DNA from 2 places in the Halobacillus rhizosphaerae genome. Region 1 is predicted to be linked to the other one. Evidence: a T-box and tRNA genes for the amino acid it is inferred to sense, from the RefSeq annotation. Region 1 holds a T-box; the other holds one or more tRNA genes.
The links. A T-box is a leader RNA that pairs with one kind of tRNA and senses whether it is charged. The one in region 1 lies ahead of leuS (leucine--tRNA ligase), so its partner is inferred to be a tRNA-Leu.
Positions count from the first base shown of each region.

Region 2: it has a tRNA-Leu gene. The T-box ahead of leuS (leucine--tRNA ligase) is inferred to sense a tRNA for this amino acid. The anticodon was not compared.

Region 1 covers NZ_JAUTWQ010000010.1:2,081-9,516, reverse strand. Annotated here, with positions in the region: gene asnB (asparagine synthase (glutamine-hydrolyzing)) at 1-1,246, shown strand, start outside; gene Q7A53_RS11550 (C39 family peptidase) at 1,227-2,102, opposite strand; gene Q7A53_RS11545 (gamma carbonic anhydrase) at 2,112-2,627, opposite strand; gene Q7A53_RS11540 (alpha/beta hydrolase) at 2,697-3,482, shown strand; gene Q7A53_RS11535 (tetraprenyl-beta-curcumene synthase family protein) at 3,534-4,574, shown strand; gene Q7A53_RS11530 (class I SAM-dependent methyltransferase) at 4,551-5,156, opposite strand; T-box leader at 5,367-5,587, shown strand; gene leuS (leucine--tRNA ligase) at 5,638-7,436, shown strand, end outside.
Region 2 covers NZ_JAUTWQ010000003.1:155,574-163,009, forward strand. Annotated here, with positions in the region: gene Q7A53_RS06060 (hypothetical protein) at 1-1,058, shown strand, start outside; gene Q7A53_RS06065 (hypothetical protein) at 1,059-3,038, shown strand; gene Q7A53_RS06070 (hypothetical protein) at 3,038-3,343, shown strand; gene Q7A53_RS06075 (hypothetical protein) at 3,336-3,515, shown strand; gene Q7A53_RS06080 (hypothetical protein) at 3,576-3,905, shown strand; tRNA gene Q7A53_RS06085 (tRNA-Asn) at 4,264-4,336, shown strand; tRNA gene Q7A53_RS06090 (tRNA-Glu) at 4,996-5,070, shown strand; gene Q7A53_RS06095 (HNH endonuclease signature motif containing protein) at 5,182-5,643, shown strand; tRNA gene Q7A53_RS06100 (tRNA-Leu) at 5,661-5,722, shown strand; gene Q7A53_RS06105 (DUF2828 family protein) at 6,349-7,436, shown strand, end outside.

The DNA.
Region 1 (7,436 bases):
CCACGCAACCTTTCAGCCTAAATTAATGAGCAAGACTGATTGGATCAGCAAGATCCAAGATGTGATGTTTGATTCGGTAAATAAACATATGCGAAGTGACGTTCCTGTAGGTTCTTTTCTGTCTGGGGGCATTGACTCTACTATTATTGTCGCTATGGCGAAGCAATTTAACCCTAATATTAAAACTTTCTCTGTAGGGTTTGAACGAGAAGGCTACTCTGAAGTAGATGTTGCGAAAGAAACTGCTGAAAAATTAGGAGTAGAGAATATTTCTTATATGATTACACCAGAAGAATATGTGCAGAAGCTTCCTAAGATTATGTATCATATGGATGATCCATTAGCTGATCCTGCCTGTGTGCCGCTTTATTTTGTTGCTCGTGAGGCACGTAAGCACGTCACTGTCGTGCTTTCCGGCGAAGGCAGTGATGAATTGTTTGGTGGATATAATATTTACCGGGAGCCGGAGTCACTGAAAGCATTTCAGCATATTCCCAGCACCCTTCAGAAGATGATCGGAAAAGTAGCGGATGTGCTTCCGGAAGGAGTAAGAGGTAAGAGTTTCTTACAAAGAGGAACCACACCACTTAAAGATCGTTATATCGGAAACGCTAAAATGTTTGAAGAAGCAGAGAAACAAGCGCTCCTCAAAGACTACCGTCATGAACTGCCTTATCAAAAGGTGACTGAATCTCTTTATCAAAATGCAGGTTCATATGATCTGGTTAACCAAATGCAGTATATAGATATCCACACTTGGATGCGCGGAGATATCCTTCTGAAAGCTGATAAAATGACGATGGCGCATTCACTTGAGCTGCGTGTTCCTTTTCTAGATAAAGAAGTGTTTAAAGCCGCTAGAGAAATTCCGGTAGATCTGAAAATTGCTGATGGAACAACGAAGAGCATTTTAAGGCAAGCATCCAGAGGGATTATTCCTGATCATGTACTCGACCGTAAAAAACTTGGCTTCCCTGTTCCTATTCGTCACTGGCTAAAAGATGAATTGAATGAGTGGGCGAGAACGTTAATTCATGAAAGCGAAACGAGTTATCTTATTGACAAGCCATACATTCTGAATCTATTGGAAGCTCATTGTCAGGGGAAAGGTGACTATAGCCGCAAGATTTGGACCGTCCTAATGTTTATGCTGTGGCACCAAATTTATATCGAAAGAAAAATTCCGTTAGAACATTTAATGGAAGAAGATAAAACAAGAAGCAAGCTTACGGCTTCGAGATCGTAATTGCTTGCTTCCCCATTTGCACCCATGCTTCTTTGAAGCTTTTAATGGGTGCTTTTTTTGTTCGATTTAATGGATCATTAAAGTAGATGTAATTCTTATCGTATCCAGTAACCACAACGGAATGTTCTTTTCTTGTGATCTGCCGCTTTCCATTTGGAGTGATCCAGGTTTTGAAATAGGATTTATTCAGCTTCTTATAATCTGAGTTAATAATCACCCAAACCGGCTGTCCTTGGTTTAAGTACTCTAATAGCTGAGAAAAGTCCTGGCCGGTAAAATCAATGGCTCGTTCATCAAAATAGCTCTGCGCGAGCTCCAAAATAGGTTTGTGATATACTCCCAGTCCTGGATTTTTCAACGTGTACATATCTCCCACAAACCCGTCGTTTGGGTCACCATAGTACACTTTTCCTTTTGAAATATGCAATTTTGCAGGGTTTTTCTTAACTTCATCTGCTAGAGTAAGCTTATCCATATCGACACCATTAAACTTAAAGAGCATAGTTAAACTGGTGACCTCACAGCCTCGTGGCAATTCAGGGAACTGCTCTACAAGGGGGACATTCAATTTGATAGAGGGAGAGAGTGAGTCGCCTTCAGCTCTTTGCAGGTTCTTATTCCCTTCCCTGGACAATGCTTCAGTTTCTTGACCAGCGATATAGGCAGAATAGAAGGCTTTACTTTTAGCTGCCCAATGGTATTCAAAGGAGAAATAGAGAAGAATACACACGCTTACTAAGAAAAATAACCGGCTATAAAGCAAGGCTTTCCTTTTAAGGGAGGGCACAAGCTTTCGGGAATGCACAGATAAATAGATCGCGGCGGTTAAACTGAATAGTAATAAAAAAGTGCTCATAGAAGTAGATCACCTGTCTAATATTTCTTTATAGTAGCGCCCTTTTTCAACATAACTTTGCCGGATACGGTCAAGTTCTTTATAATCTTCTTCATTTAATTCTCGGATCACTTTTGCCGGTCTGCCGAATGCAAGGGTATTAGCTGGAATTACTTTCCCTGGAGGCACAAGGCTGCCGGCACCGATAAAAGCATTTTCTCCAATTTCTGCACCATCCAAAATGATGGACCCCATACCAATTAAGGCGTTTTTCTTAATACTGGCGGAATGAAGAGTAACTTGGTGTCCAACAGTTACCCCGTCTTCAATCGTTAATGGCTGGCCTGGACTTTGATGAAGCATGCTTAAATCTTGAACATTGACTTGTTCGCCTATTTTGACGGGAGCTACATCCCCTCGGATGACTGTTTTAAACCAGATGCTTGAATCCTTTCCAATAACTACGTCCCCAGTGATGACCGCATCTTCAGCAGTAAAGGCAGTGGGATCAATTTGAGGCATCTTTCCTTTATATTCGCAAATCATTATAAACCCCCTTATAATATGACTATGTACAGTATAGCAAATATAGTTTCGTTTTAAGGGGAAGAAGTCATGAAAAAAATAGTAAAGTGCAATAACCCTTTGGGTACTATTATTATTGTCCATGGTGCATTTGAACATGCAGGGCGCTACCATGAGCTTGCCAAGCGATTTCATGAGGATGGCTTTAACGTTATTTATGGTGATCTTCCTGGGCAAGGTGATACTCCGGGGTTAAAAGGTCATATTAAACGTTTTGATAGTTACATACAAACCATTAAAGGGTGGATTTTTGAAGCGGATGACCAAGTTCCCTTATTCCTATTGGGGCATAGTATGGGAGGGACTGCTGTGATACGAGCCATGGAAGAATTGAAACCCTCTGTCTCCGGAGTCATTCTCTCCTCTCCTGCAGCGGGAATAATGAATGGACCCTCCAAACCTATGGAAGTTATTTCGCATATTTTAAATGCAATCTGGCCATCATTACGAGTGAAATCTCCTTTAAATCCTCACTTAGTAACAAGGAACGAGACAGTGAGCACCAGGGATCAGGAAGATGCGTTTATTCTTGATCGTGTATCAGTAAGGTGGTATCGTGAATTTCGCAAGGCTATTCAAGAGTCTTTTGATTATATTGATCAGTTTCCGGATGTTCCGCTGTTAGTTATGCAGGCGGGAGAGGATTATATTGTCGATCAAAGTAAAACATTAGAGTGGTTTCATAAAACAGCTGTTAAAGAAAAGACCTATAAAGAATGGGAAGGTTTTTATCACGAACTTTTTAATGAGCCGGATAGTGAAATAGTTTACCAATACACTCTGCAGTTCTTACAACAACAATTAATTAAATCATAGATAGGAGGATCTATCTTGTCTGGACAAGTTCCGCACAATTCAGTTAAGTTGATGGTTCGAGTTTATCGAACGATATTCCCTCGCGTCCATCAAGAATTAGATCAGTGGATAAATAAAGCACAGGCCATCCCGAATCAGGAATTACGAAGCCAGGCGCTGGCCAGCATTAAAGAGAAAACCTTTCATTGTGAAGGAGGTTCTATTTACGCATTATTAGCTGGTGAAAAGTGGGCGGAAGCTATCCGCTTTATCGTCGCTTATCAGACTATCAGCGACTATTTGGATAACCTGTGCGACCGCAGTACTTCCATGGATCCCAAAGACTTTCGTATGCTGCACCAGGCGATGACGGATGCCTTAACACCTGGAAATGAGCTGAAAGACTATTATTATTATCGTGCTGATAAAGATGATGGCGGTTATTTACATGCGCTGGTAAGCACTTGTCAAACGGTGCTGAAAAGCTCAGACACCTATTCATTTGTATCAGACCATACAGTTAAGCTGGGGGGATTGTATAATGATCTTCAAGTACATAAACATGTAATTGAAGAAGAACGGATACCTCGATTAAAAGAATGGTTTGAAAACCATCAGGCAAGCTGGCCTAACCTGGAGTGGTACGAGTTTTCTGCTTGCACGGGATCTACATTAGGTATATTCTGTCTCGTTTCTTATACTTTGGGAGGAGCGATGGATAAGCCACTTGCTGTACAAATAGAAAAGAGTTACTTTCCTTTTATGCAGGGCCTTCACATTCTACTTGATTATTATATAGATCAGCAGGAAGACCTTGAAGAAGGTGATTTAAACTTTTGCTCTTATTATGCTCACGAAGAAGAAATGAAGAACCGCTTTAAGTTTTTTGTGGAGCAGACACATCAAGAAGTTCAGAAACTTCCAGATGCGAAGTTCCACCACATGATCCATACAGGTCTGGTTGGTATGTATTTAGCTGATCGTAAAGTCGGCAGGCTATCCAATGCGAAGAGCTTTGTTAAGGATCTGCTGAAAGTAAGCGGAAAGAAAGCCACCTTCTTTTATCTTAATACGAAAATGTACCATAAATTAAAGCCGGAGCGACCTGTTTAGGTTCTCAGGCTTTAATTTTTCTATAGCAACTACAAAAGGCGGATTATTTCTTTGGTTTAGAAAATTGTATTGCAGCACTTGGAAAGAGTTTTGGTCCAGTTGACTTACAAAGTCGAGAATGGCATTTTTTTCTTCTTGTCCTCCAGGATGTCCGTGGTAAATAACAAGTACGATGAGGCCATCCTTATTTAAATTCGCGAATAAGTGTTCTAGCGATGCGATGGTCTCCGTCGGTGTAGTAACAATTGACTTATCACCGCCTGGCAGATAGCCCAAGTTGAAAATCGCTCCCTGTAAAGAAGATAAATGAGCGGTAGAAATGTAGTTCATACAGCTTCCATGACTATCTTGAATCAGCTCGACTCGATCTTCCATTCCATCCTCTCTCAAGCGATCGCTTGTTGAATCAATGGCCTGTGCTTGAATATCAAACCCATATACGCGGCCGGTTTCCCCTACCAGATTTGCAAGAAATACCGTATCATGTCCGTTTCCGCATGTCCCATCGATAGCTGTGTCTCCTTCTTTTAGAACTTCTTTCATTAGCTCATGAGCATATGGTAATACTTTTTTTAAGGTCATTAGTCTAAGTTCCTTTGTTTGAATAAATTTCCCTTTCTCAATTTTGTAGATGAAAGTGGTGGAAGTTGAGCAAGGGATGCACCTTAATTCTAACATCTGCCTGCTGCGATCACACGACCTTTAGCTTAAAGGAATCAGAGTTCCTTATGGTTATAGAATCGTCCTCAGCTTGACAAAGAGGGGTTCTTTCATTAATATACGGTTATACATGCAAAGACGTGGAAAAGGAGTAGTAGTAAAGCTTTAAGTCCTAGAGAGTCAGCGGCTGGTGAAAGCTGACCTTGAACTTTATGAACTCGCCTTGGATGTCGCAGAAGTGAACTCAAATGGTAGCTTTTGCCGGTTTCAATCACCGTTATCGATTTCAAGTGAACGTGAATGGTCACGTTAATTTGGGTGGTACCGCGGGAATAAAGCTTCTCGTCCCATTTTTGGGATGAGAGGCTTTTTTTATATTTAAGAGTGAACAGGAGGAAAGAACATGGCTTTCGATCATAAGACAATTGAAAAGAAATGGCAGAATTACTGGCTTTCTAATAAGACCTTTCAGACGGATAGTCAGTCAAATAAAGAGAAATTCTATGCCCTTGATATGTTCCCTTACCCTTCTGGTGCCGGCCTGCACGTTGGCCACCCAGAAGGATATACAGCAACGGACATTCTTTCTAGAATGAAACGTATGCAGGGGTTTGAGGTGCTGCATCCAATTGGGTGGGATGCATTTGGTTTGCCTGCAGAGCAATACGCTCTGGACACAGGGAATGATCCTGAAGAATTTACCGAGCAGAATATTCAAACCTTTCGCAGACAAATTCAGGAGCTGGGTTTTTCCTACGATTGGGAGCGTGAAGTAAATACGACTGATCCTAATTATTATAAATGGACTCAATGGATCTTTCTTAAACTTTACGAAAAAGGTCTTGCCTATATTGATGAAGTAGCTGTGAACTGGTGCCCTGCTCTTGGAACAGTACTTGCCAACGAGGAAGTTATTGATGGAAAAAGTGAGCGAGGCGGGCATCCAGTTGAGCGCCGTCCGATGAAACAGTGGATGTTAAAGATCACGGCCTATGCTGATCGCTTACTTGATGATTTAGAAGAACTTGATTGGCCGGAAAGCATTAAAGATATGCAGCGTAACTGGATTGGTAAGTCAGAAGGAGCTGAAGTCACTTTCGACATTGAAAGTCATTCACTTTCTTTTGATGTGTTTACAACTAGACCGGATACGTTGTTTGGAGCCACTTATGCAGTGCTTGCTCCGGAACACCCGCTAGTGAAAGATATTGTCACTGAAGACCAGAAAATTGCTGTAGCAGCTTATCTTGAGAAAGCTCAAAATAAGAGCGATCTTGAACGTACGGATTTAGCGAAAGATAAAACTGGTGTTTTCACAGGGGCTTATGCAGTCAATCCTATTAATGGCAGTAAGTTACCTATCTGGGTAGCTGATTATGTATTGATGAGTTATGGAAGTGGAGCGATTATGGCTGTTCCTGCTCATGATGAGCGGGACTATGAATTCGCTCAGAAATATGACCTTGCCATTACAGAAGTAGTGGAAGGTGGTAATACTGCAGAAGAAGCTTATACAGGGGACGGGAAACACGTAAACTCTGATTTCCTAAACGGTCTTGAAAAGGAAGAAGCCATAGAAAAAGCAATTGAATGGCTGGAAACAAATCAAAAAGGAACGAATAAAACGACTTATCGCCTGCGAGATTGGTTATTCAGCCGCCAGCGTTACTGGGGTGAACCTATTCCTATTATTCATTGGGAAGATGGATCTATTTCGCCTGTGGATGAATCTGAGCTTCCAGTCGAGCTTCCGAAAACGACTGAAATTAAACCTTCAGGCACTGGAGAATCTCCGCTTGCGAATATCGACGATTGGGTGAACGTAGTGGATTCTGAGACCGGAATGAAAGGGCGTAGGGAAACGAATACTATGCCGCAATGGGCAGGCAGCTGCTGGTATTATCTACGGTACATTGATGCGGATAATGATGAAGTCTTTGCCGATTATGACAAGCTAAAAAAATGGCTGCCCGTAGATGTGTATATCGGGGGTGCCGAGCATGCGGTACTGCATCTGCTATATGCAAGATTTTGGCATAAAGTGCTTTATGATGCAGGCGTCGTCCCTACAAAAGAACCGTTCCAAAAACTATTCAATCAGGGTATGATCCTGGGTGAAGGAAATGAAAAAATGAGCAAATCCAAAGGGAATGTAGTTAACCCGGATGATATCGTCGCCACTCATGGAGCGGATACGCTTAG
Region 2 (7,436 bases), on a different contig from region 1:
ATACAAAGAATGAATTTGCTTCTGTAGAATTTTCTGATTTTATGTTAATAGTAGGAAATCAAGTACCTACTGATTATACACATTCTACTAATCCTACTTCTAGTTGGATAAAAGAAGAATTTTATGGAAATGGAACAGTCAATGATGAATTGATCTGGGATGAAAACAGTAATGCAAAAAAGATTAAGAAGTGGGATAAAGTAGTCATGGATGGTACTTTTGAGTATCGTAATGTTGCTCATTATACAGGTTTTACTGTTTTAGGTATTGACATCCCTCCTGTGGGTTTGTGGAAAAAAACAGAATATGTAATCTTTAAAGATACTGGATTGCCTTTATTTCAAATGAGTACCACTGTGTCTACAGATACTACAGGTAAAGATCAGACTTACGACAGCATTACGGGGACAAACGACACCCAAGGATACATAAGAGTAACTATTAGTGATGAAGATAGTGCAGGGTATGATTTTAGTACACAACAAGGTAGGAAAGATTATTTTAATGACCACCCGTATATATGGGTTTTTCAACTTGCTACACCAGAAACCATTGATATCGAATCAGAAGGTATTGTTTCTTTGCATGATGGATTTAATCAAGTTGAGGTTGGGGAAGGTACGGTAATTAAAGAGAAAGTTAATTTTTATATTGGTGGTTCTGGAACTAATGCTGATTGGAATTACTCCGATCAAAAATCTTCTTTAGCTAATTATTATGTTTCCAAAGTTATAAAACTCTATAAAGGTGATGAAGATGTGACTGATATAATTGATACCTTTAGAGAGATTGGTATGAGTGCTACTGCAAATGGACAAAGGTTTTATGTTAAAACAGAAAATCTTGATCTTGATGCTACTTATTATGTCACATACATTGCAATAGATTATGAATCTGCCCAAAACAAGAATACCAAAATCACTTATGATCGTAGCTTACGTGATTCTCACAATACACTCATAAACACAGTAACCGACAGTGGACAGCAAATCAGTGTAAATAAATGGTCGATTCTAGAACTTTATGCTGAACTAAAAGCACTGGAAGGAGGAAACTAAATGTGGAATAAAAAAGATAAACACTTAACTACTGACTCAAGCTCTCTAGACCCACGTATAGATGCTTTAGAAGCTCTTGAAGCTAAAGGTACAGAGCAGACAGCAACGCTCTCACATGGTCTTAATGTGGTTTCTAGTGATAGGGCTACACCTGCAAAGTGGGATTTTGAGGGAAGGCATGTAGTGAACTTAGTGCCTAGTTTTGATAGTGGATTATGGCATCTTCATACCAACGCTACCAAATCGTCTTCCAGAAAAGTTGTTATTACTACTCCTAGTGGTGTTGGGAGGGATACAAGTGATATCAAAATTAATGCAAAAGGCAATACCACCTATACGTTTTCTCTAAATGCTACTAATATTGATTATTCAATCCAACAAAACGACAGCTCTGGTTCAGAAATAGGGAGTAGATTGGTTGGTTATATAAGTTCTAAATCTGTTACATTTACTACCGACTCGAATGCTGTTCAACTTTTACTTAGGATAGGCAATAGTGTAAACTCCACTAGTTTAGCCTCATTCGAAGATATAACTCTTGTTGAAGGTTCTACTGCAAAAGAGTATGTCCAAGGTATAAAACCTGTTGTAAACCCTATTGTGAAGAATAGTGGGAAGAATATGATAGATTACAAAAATTTTTTAAATACTTCTGCACCATATAAACAGGAGTCTAATGGGTTCATATCTTTAGACAATTTTGCCAATTCTTCAGCTACTATAGAGGTAGATTTTATAAAACAACAGGAGTACACTATCTCTGCTTTAGGGTATGTGGACTCTTCTAGTGGTAATACAAAAGCCTTAGTTATGAGGTTTATTGATGCTAATGGTAATAGCACAAGCACTAGTGGCTATAATGCTTTAAACTTTAATACTGATACCTCTCCTACCACTCGTACAAGGACTGTTACTGCCCCTGCTGATGCAGTAAAGTTAGCTGTATATGTACTTTCACAGAACACAGGAAAGATATTTATTAAAGATGTAATGTTAGTTGCAGGTGATGCTTCTAATCTTCCACAATCATTCGAGCCACATAACCCTTCTTACCAAGTGATAAAATCGTCATTTTATGGAGATGGGACAGTCAATGACACTGCTTACCAAGATGCGAATGGTCAATGGTGGAAGAATAAAAAGTGGGAACATGTAGTGTTAGATGGTAGCTATGACTATTCAGTAAACCAAGACTACACTGGATATAAAAGAATTAGAACAGCTATTGATAGTAATTCTAAAGATAGTGTTGGTCAACTAGTAGAAGATAATGGAATTGTTTTAAGGCAAACAGGATTAGCTGATACAGTAGGGACATTTAATGTTTATGGTGGGTATGTTTATATTAATCTTGAAGATTCTAAAACTGGTTGGGGAGAAACTTACACCCCTACAGTTCAAGAGATGAAAGATTATTTAAGTAGTCATCCTCTAAATTTATTATATCAGCTAAAAACACCTATCCAAGAACAAATCGAATCAGAAGGTGAACTACAACTTCATGAAGGTTTGAATCAAGTTGAAGTTAGTGAAGGTGTTGTGGTTAAAGAAAAGGCACATCCTTATTATGCTTCAAACTATAATGCCTACTACATAAACCATGATACAATGGTTGAAGATCAAAGTGAAGAAAAGGGTGCAGGAATGCTATCTTCACCTGTCAAAACAATAGTCTCTTTATATGAGAATAATAAACTAAAAAAATTCACTACTTTCTATGCTACTACAAATGTAATGGGAATAAAAATATCAGAAAGTGATTTCGATACTGATGCTACTTATTATGTAACTTACATAGCTATGGATTATGAAACTGCCTATAACAAAAACTCATCCATTGAATATGTAAGAAGTCTTCGAGATTCACATGATGAGTTAGTGGATAGGGTTATAGATCATGGAGAACAGATTTCTATGGATAAATGGGCGATTGTGGAATTATACGCAAAATTAAAAGCCTATAGGGAAGGTGGAAACTAATGAAGAGTATTGAACAAGCAGTACAAGACATGATTGATAATGGTGAAATCACTCAAGAACAATTAGATGAAATGGTTGCCAAGCATAAAGAAGCAAGCACTCTTAATAAGGATGTTTCTGAACTTGGAAAATCATTAATCATTACATATATGAATGACAATAAACTTGGAGATTTAATCTCTATGGCATTTATGAATGTCGATATGGTTGCAAGAATGGTGCAAGCACAAGCCATTCAAGTGCAACAATTATCAGCTAAAATTACAGAGTTAGAAGAAAAATTGGAGGAACTAAATAATGCTTAACCTATTTCGTTACATGCTAGAAAACAATATGACAACCCTTGCCGAGATTTATGAGCCTTACCAAACTAATCTTAGAAATGAATACAGCCAAAAGGTTGTTGATGGTGAGATTACAGAAGCACGATATAAAGAAATCACTGGTGAAGACTACGTTGCACCAGAAGTGCAATAAATAATTATAAAATAAGGGTTCTTAATTGAACCCTTAAAACGAAAAGGAGGTAATATCTATATGGTTAATAGACCCTATATGTTCGGTGAATTATTAAGAGTATTAAAATCCGAAGACCTAGTGGCATATTGCTATGAAGGTGAAAGTAGAGGTTCAATTGCGTTCTTTAATCAAGGTCATATAACTGTTATTACTCCTAATAATTATGTCTTACAGGAACAAAATTTGGATGATGAGTTGATCAGCACTTTTGAATTATGGGGATTCATTCATAATATGGATAACTCAGATATTAGAATTGAAGCAATGAATAGATTATATGATGTATATTTGAATTTTTATCAATATATGCCTTTACTCAGAGAGTTTCCATTTCGATTGGAAAAATAATTTAAATTATGTAGCATATCTGTTTGACAAGAACAACAAATAATGATATTATAAGTACATAAGGTTGAGAGATAAAGAAAACCTTATCGTGACGGCAATCACACAAAAGGCAAAACACATCAATTCTTCTAAAATTGTTGTGTTGATGAAGAAGTTTATTACTTTTTCTTTGGTTACTAGCTTGGAAAGGAAACCTACATTAAATTGTGGGTTTCCCAAAATAAATTTTAATAATGTAACATATTGATTTGACAAGTACAACAAATAATGATAAGATATAAATAGTTAAAAGACACCTACAGCAATAACACATTGTACATATTAGGAAAAATACATTGAGTGTCTTGTTTAAAATTATTTGCCTATAGCTCAGTTGGTAGAGCATCTGACTGTTAATCAGAGTGTCGGGAGTTCAAGTCTCTCTAGGTAAGCTAACCAATAGATTGAGAATGACCAATCTTGCCGATTAGGGCGGTATAAAAATACTAATAGTATATCTAGATTAGAGATTGTCTAATCCGTCATTAAATAATCTTAGAGGTAGAAAAGGTTCTCTACACGCTATCATACATTTACTATACTCTTAATTATAGAGTGACACACTTTAAATGTATCGTAGTTATCAGAGATGAGGGTAATGCCGACCCTCCTAAGATTATGTATAAAAAGATAGTTTTATCAAAATTATTTGGTTCTTAAAGTCTTCTTGAAACAGGGCAGGAAATAGGTTGTAAATCCTTAACCTCAAGGCTAGTCACTTGTTTATTTTAAATAAACGTGGAGGTTATAATTCCTTTAATGCCATAAATCCCTTACTATGATGTGGTGAGTCACACATAAGAAGCTTTTAAGAACCAAATAATTAGGTTCAATTACCTCAACCCCTTAAATGACAAGGGCTTCGCTGTGGAGGCATCTATGCTGATAGATAAAGAAAAGCACTATATAGATGGAAAATAATGTCACAGAAATAAGTAGTGAGATAGGTACACGAATTACACCAGACTTTGATCTGGCTAAGTCATTTTTAGGATAGTGAGACTTTGGGAACTCACCAGTTGTGATAGGCAACAGAAAAACCTATCATTATGTCGCATTGGACAAATTGGAATAAGTCACCTGCCTTTCACGCAGGAGATTAGGGGTTCAAATCCCCTATGCGATATTTAAGGCACGTACAGCAATCACATACAACAAACTACTATTGGGTAAGTAAAGGTTTGTGCCTTGTAAGTTATAAATGCAATAAATAATTACATATTAAGAAGTTGATAACTTGAAACCATTAGTTGATTTACCAAACAGATTGAAACCTATTGAGATTGAAGTAAATGATAGAGGTTGTCATTTAGTAACATCACATAGTAAATCAAAAGACGGTCATGTAAAAATTAGAGTTAATAACAAAAGATTTCTTTTACATAGAATAGCGTATGAACAAAATATTGGAAAAATTCCAGATGGTTTAGTTGTAAGACATAAATGTGATAATGCTAACTGTATAAATCCAAAACATCTAGAACTTGGAACACATGCTGATAATGTAAATGATAGAGTTAAAAGAAACCGATCCGCTAAAGGTTCAAAAAATGGCAGATCAAAATTAACAGAAGATAATGTTAAATACATAAAATCAAATTTAGAATTGAAAAATAGTCATTTAGCAAAATTGTTTAATGTTGACCGAAAAGTTATTTATGACATAAGAAATGGTAATACATGGAAACACATTTCGTGACTTTATCTGGGTAGACGTGGGCTTGGTTCACTACCTGCTTTGGGAGCAGGAGTTCGGGGGTTCAAATCCTCCTGCCCAGACTTGGGGACTTAATCCCCTGCCTTACTGGTGTTCTAGGCTTAAAGACGAAGACCAATTTTGAACCACACGTATCGTGTGACTCATAATTTACAATTCCTTGTACGCTATTTCTAAATTGTTGAGAGTTATAGGAAAATAGCGAAATAAAGAAAACTCTCAATTTTTAGTTACAGATTGTTACAAGGCGATCTGTAACGCTAATAATGTTCGAGTGTTGCGTATATTGGTCTTACCGAGAATGGCAACTAGAACCGAATAGACACATACAGCAAAATTACATACATTACAGATAATTTTGAAAATTAATATTAAGCAAGTTTAATTAGTGTCTAGTTTATAAAGTCCACAATACTCTGTGCGAATATAGTATGGGGTGTGGCATTAAATTAATAACCAGACTCATACAGCAATTTTTAAAAATAGTGGATAAATACAACAAATAATTATTTTTTAGAGTCTAGTTTTGCTTAAAAAGGCACATACAGCTATTTAAACAACTCAAGCGATATTTTGAAAAATACTTCGTGCCTTGATATTAAGCAGATTCTTGCATTTTGAATAGAACATAAATTTAGAATTTGAGAATGTGTTTAATAATACATAGAGTAAAAGGGGAAATAAATAATGTTGAATCATTTAAAAAATGAATTTAATAAGACACAAACTGCTAATGGTGCTTTTGCATATGCCTCTACAAAATCTGATGTTTTAGATTTATTTGCATTAGGTGGAGCTTATCGTAATCGAAAAGATGAAGAAGTTGTTCAATTGTTTTCTAAGGCATTTGCAGAAAATACTTTATTAGCTTTAAAGACATTGTTTTATTTGAGGGATGTAACTCAAGGACAAGGTGAGCGTAGATTTTTCCGTTTAGCTTTGAACCATCTTGCTTTACATAATAAAGAAGCCCTATCTAAAAATCTACATCTAATACCTTCATTTGGTCGTTGGGATGATCTATGGGTTCTTCTTGAAACTAGTCTTAAGAATGAGGTAGTTGAATTAGTAAGACAACAATTACTTTTAGATAGAGTATCAGATAGTCCAAGTTTACTTGGTAAATGGATGCCATCTGAGAATGCTTCAAGTCTCCAAACGAAGAAATATGCAAGAATATTAATTCAAGCATTCAACACTGAACCAAAGAAATACCGTAAATTGCTTTCCAAACTAAGGAAAAAAATCAACATTGTTGAAACAAAACTTACTAGGAAAAATTATAAATCTATCCAGTATGACAAACTTCCTTCTAAAGCAGGTATGATTTATCGTGGTGCTTTCTTTAGAAATGATGAAGTTCGTTATAAAGAGTTTTTGGATAGCCTTTCAAAAGGTGAAAAGACTGTTAATGCAGGTACTTTATATCCTTATGAAATTGTTTCTAAAGCACTTGGAATGCGTTATGGACAAAATAGAGAAGAGGTTCAATTACTTGACGGTATGTGGAACAATCTTCCTAACTTCATTGGAGATAGAAAAGAAAACTCTATTGCAGTTGTTGATGTATCTGGAAGTATGTATGGAACTCCTATGGAAGTTGCAATCTCACTAGGCATTTACTTAGCAGAACGCAATGAAGGACATTTTCATAATCATTTCTTTACTTTTAGTGAAAGACCTTCACTTCAACAAATAAAAGGAACTAATATTGTTGAGAAAGTTTCCAATATGTCACGTGCAGATTGGGGAATGTCAACCAATATTGAATCGGT